2 regions of the Streptomyces sp. CA-106110 genome follow, and region 2 is predicted to be linked to the other one. Evidence: riboswitches for the same ligand, from Rfam matches in the RefSeq annotation. Region 2 holds a riboswitch; the other holds the start of a gene.

Region 1 (2,384 bases), 5.4 Mb from region 2:
CGGGAGTGCGTCCCCGGCGCGGGCGTCCAGCGCCTCGATGTCGCCCTCGACACCGAAGGCGGTCCACACCGCACCGAGCTGGGCCCGGCCGGTCGTCTCGTCACAGGAGACGGACACATGGTCGGCGTCCACGAGGCGCAGGTTGACCCCGCGCTCGCGCGCGTCCGCGACCACCGCGTCGGCACGGCCCGGGACGCGCACGGTCAGCGTGTCGAAGTAGGCGCCGTGGACGACCTCGACACCGCCCGCCGTGAGACCCGCGGCGAGTATCTCGGCGTAGCGGTGGGTACGGCGCGCGATGGTCCGCAGACCCTCGGGGCCGTGGTAGACGGCGTACATCCCGGCCATCACGGCGAGCAGCACCTGGGCGGTGCAGATGTTGCTCGTCGCCTTCTCGCGGCGGATGTGCTGCTCGCGCGTCTGCAGGGCGAGCCGGTAGGCCTTGTGCCCGTCCGCGTCCACGGAGACGCCCACGAGCCGGCCCGGCAGGCTGCGGGCGAACTTCTCGTGCACGGCCATGTAGCCGGCGTGCGGGCCGCCGAAGCCCATCGGCACGCCGAAGCGCTGTGTGGTCCCGACGGCGATGTCGGCGCCCAGCTCACCGGGCGAGGTCAGCAGCGTGAGCGCGAGCAGGTCGGCGGCGACGGTGACGACCGCGCCCAGCTCGTGCGCCTGCTCGATGACCGGCTTGATGTCGCGGACGGCGCCGGAGGCGCCCGGGTACTGGATCAGTACGCCGTTGATCTCGCGCTCGGCCACCTCGGCCGGGATGCCGTCGCTGAGGTCGGCGACGACGACCTCGACGCCCGTGGGCTCCGCACGGGTCTGGATCACCGCGATGGTCTGCGGCAGCGCGTCCGCGTCGACCAGGAACAGGCCCTTCTTGTTCTTGCCCATACGCCGGGACAGCGCCATCGCCTCGGCGGCGGCGGTCCCCTCGTCGAGCAGCGAGGCACCGGAGGTCGGCAGGCCGGTGAGGTCGGCGACCATGGTCTGGAAGTTGAGCAGGGCCTCGAGCCTGCCCTGGGAGATCTCGGGCTGGTACGGCGTGTACGCGGTGTACCACGCCGGGTTCTCCATCACGTTCCGCAGGATCACCGGCGGAGTGAAGGTCCCGTAGTAGCCCAGACCGATCATGGAGTCGAGGACCTGGTTGCGGTCGGCGAGGGAGCGCAGCTCAGCCAGCACCTCCGCCTCGGTGCGGGCGCCCGGAAGGTCCAGTGCGTCGGCGTTCTTGATCACATCCGGGACCGCGGTGGCGGTGAGCTCGTCGAGGGAGCCGTAGCCGACCTGGGCGAGCATCTTGGCCCGCGCCTCCTGGTCGGGCCCGATGTGGCGCTGCTCGAAGGGCGTCCCCCGTTCGAGCTCGGACAGCGGAATGCGGTGGGCGGTCATGCAGAGGCCTCCTGGTCTGACGCGACCTTCGAGGGGTACCCCGGCGCGGGTACCCCGACGGCCTCCCCCTCTGTCATCTCAAACCTGAGAGCTTCACCGGTCCGCCCGAGGGCGCTCCGGTTTTCACCGTCGGTGAGAGCGGAAGCCGTCGACACCCGCCCTGCTTTCCAGAGTGACCTCGTCCGTGCGGTACGTGTGCCTGAGAGATTCCGGGGAGGGTTTGCTCCTTCGGCGCCTCCGGTTCACTCCGGAGGACTCTCCCGCACGGGGTCAGCAGCCGCTTGCCAGACTACCAGCGGCAGCAACAAGACAACCTTCGAGTGGCCGCCTGGCTCATTGTGCTCTTTTGTAGTGCTTACGGATGCGTTGCGACCAGTTGGAGGGACCGTGAAGACCGATATCGATCCGCGGAATCTGATCGGCCGCAAGGCGTTCGACCGCAATGGGAACAAGATCGGCACGATCGACGAGATCTATCTCGACGACGCGACCGGAGTACCGGAGTGGGCCGCCATACGGACGGGCCTGTTCGGCAGGGACGCGTTCGTCCCCCTGGAGCCCAGCGAGCTGGTCGAAGGGGCCCTCTACGTGCCTTTCGAGCGCTCCCTGATCAAGGACGCCCCCGACTTCGGCGTCGGGCGCCATCTCTCCCCCGAGCAGGAGCTGCAGCTCTACCACCACTACGGTCTGGACGTGGCCTCACCGCCGCCCGCGCACGACCGCGACTTCGGGCATCTCGCGGGGACCGAGGAGACCTGAGACCGCCCGTCCGAACCAACCCGCGTCGGCCATCCTGGAGCGCGGTGCCCTTGGCGGACCTCACTCGCCCCGGCGGGCGGCCATGACGGCCCGGGCCTGAAGTGGCCCCGTCATGCTTCCGCCCCGGACGGCGCCGTCCCAGGATCAGGATCCGCGACTTCCGGGCTTCGCGACACCAGCGGCAGAGGATCCGCCGGCTCGAGGCCCGGGTCGTCGCTCCGGAACGTACG
Region 2 (2,384 bases):
TGCTGGAGACGTGTGTGACCAGGGTCTACGGGTGGGATGCCACGCCCGCCCCCGGCCCAGTCTCTACTTCTGGCGCTTGTAGAACGGCAGCGCCACGACCTCGTACGGTTCATGGCTGCCCCGGATGTCCACCCCGACCCCGGGCGTGCCCGGCGCGGAGTGCGCGGCGTCGACGTAGGCGATCGCGATCGGCTTGCCCAGCGTGGGGGAGGGCGCGCCGGAGGTGACCTCACCGATCACCTCGCCGCCGGAGACGACCGCGTACCCGGCGCGCGGGACGCGACGGCCCTCGGCGACCAGCCCGACGAGGACCCGCGGCGGGTTCTGCTCCGCGCGCTCCGCGGCCTCGAGCAGCGCGGCGCGCCCCACGAAGTCGCCCTCCTTCTCGAACTTCACCACGCGGCCGAGACCGGCGTCGAAGGGGGTCAGGGAGGTGGTCAGCTCGTGCCCGTACAGCGGCATGCCCGCCTCCAGGCGCAGCGTGTCCCGGCAGGACAGCCCGCAGGGGATGAGGCCTACGGACGCGCCCGCCTCGGTCAGCGCCTGCCACAACTTCTCGGCGTGTTCGGGGGCGACGAACAGCTCGAAGCCGTCCTCGCCGGTGTAGCCGGTGCGCGCGATCAGCGCCGGGACGCCGGCGACCGTGCCGGGCAGACCCGCGTAGTACTTGAGGCCGTCGAGGTCGGCGTCGGTGAGGGACTTCAGGATGCCGGGCGACTCGGGGCCCTGGACGGCGAGCAGCGCGTAGGCGTCGCGGTCGTCGCGCACCTCGGCGTCGAAGCCGGCGGCGCGCTCCACGAGCGCGTCCAGCACCACCTGGGCGTTGGAGGCGTTGGCGACGACCATGTACTCCTGCTCACCGAGCCGGTACACGATCAGGTCGTCGAGGATGCCGCCGTTCTCCTGGCAGATCATCGTGTAGCGGGCCCGGCCGACGCCGACGGAGGAGATGTTGCCGACCAGGGCGTGGTCGAGGAGCCGGTTGGCCTGGGGCCCGGTCACGGTGATCTCGCCCATGTGCGAGAGGTCGAAGAGGCCCGCCTTCGTCCGGACGGCGATGTGCTCGTCGCGCTCGGATCCGTACCGCAGGGGCATGTCCCAGCCGGCGAAGTCGGTCATCGTCGCGCCGAGCTCACGATGCCGGGCATCGAGGGCGGTGCGGCGCAGGGGGCTGCTGCTCATCGGTTGTGCTCCCAAAGCGATGGGGGTCCCCCGGCGCGAGCGAAGCCGAGCGTGGGGGAGGGCGAGGTCGTTCCTCCCCATCTGTCATCGGAACCTGAGAGGTTCGCCATGACTCCCGCGGCGGGTCGTCACGGCTTGCACCTTGGGTGGAGCCGTCCGAAGCGGCTCGCTTTCCAGATGTGCCTCGCCCGCGCGGTATCGGGGCCTGAGAGATTCAAGGGAGGGACTTGCTCCTTCGGCGCCCGGACGGACGTACGGCGGACGTACGCGTACCCGGGACTCTCCCGCGCGGATTCAAGCGGCCGGTATGCAGTTGGCGCGCACATCATTGCACGCATCGCCCGATGGTGGCAGGGCCGCATCCGGAACCGGCCTGTGGCGGTACGCGAACGAAATCGCGAGACGCGCACATTACCTTCTCTTTACACTCGGTGGGGAGTGACTTCCTGACCAAGGGAGGGCGATGACAGTGGACAGGACCACGGCGTATGCCGCGACCTCGGGCATCGCGGTGCCCGGGCAGCCCGGCACCCCGGCGCGGGAGGCCCGCGGACCCCGGCGGAAGGCCGTGATCCGGGATCTGCGCGCCCGCGCGGGGCGCAGCCCGCACGGGCTCACCTTCTCGGCGGGCGACCTCGTCGCCGTCACCGGTCTGCCCGGCAGCGGCAAGTCCACGCTGATGCGGCGCGCCGTGCGGGGTGTGCGTGTGGACTCCCAGGACACCCGCGACCGCTGGGACACGCGCGTGGCCCGCTTCCTGCCGTACGGGGTCTACCGTCCCCTGGTCCGTCTCGCCCACTACGCGGGTCTGCGCCGCGCCCTGCGCGCGGGCACCGGGGTCGTCGTGCACGACTGCGGCACCCAGGCCTGGGTGCGCGGCTGGCTGGCCCGGGAGGCCCGGCGCCGCGGCGGCACACTCCATCTGCTCCTGCTCGACGTCCCCCCGGACACGGCCCTTGCGGGACAGTACGAGCGCGGCCGAAGTGTCTCGCGGTACGCGTTCGTCAAGCACCGCCGGGCCACCCGCCGCCTGCTGCGCGCCGTCGAGCAGGGCCGGCTGCCCGAGGGCTGCGGCTCGGTGGTGCTGCTCGACCGGGACGCGGCGGACGTCCTGCGCCGCATCGACTTCGCGGCCTGACCGCCCCCGTAGCCCTGACGCTAGCCTTTGGGGCCACAGCAGTGGTTCTGAGCAGGCGGTAGGC

The links. Region 2 has a riboswitch for glycine ahead of gcvT (glycine cleavage system aminomethyltransferase GcvT). Riboswitches for the same ligand answer to the same signal wherever they lie in the genome.
Region 1: another riboswitch for glycine. It lies ahead of gcvP (aminomethyl-transferring glycine dehydrogenase); the one in region 2 lies ahead of gcvT (glycine cleavage system aminomethyltransferase GcvT).

What each region holds. Positions count from the first base shown of each region.
Region 1 is NZ_JBNJNB010000001.1:9,612,797-9,615,180, reverse strand. It holds gene gcvP (aminomethyl-transferring glycine dehydrogenase) at 1-1,395, opposite strand, end outside; glycine riboswitch at 1,573-1,668, opposite strand; gene ACQEXA_RS44270 (PRC-barrel domain-containing protein) at 1,783-2,154, shown strand; gene ACQEXA_RS44265 (DNA polymerase IV) at 2,265-2,384, opposite strand, start outside.
Region 2 is NZ_JBNJNB010000001.1:4,207,785-4,210,168, reverse strand. It holds gene gcvT (glycine cleavage system aminomethyltransferase GcvT) at 64-1,182, opposite strand; glycine riboswitch at 1,254-1,365, opposite strand; glycine riboswitch at 1,366-1,479, opposite strand; gene ACQEXA_RS19390 (AAA family ATPase) at 1,646-2,320, shown strand.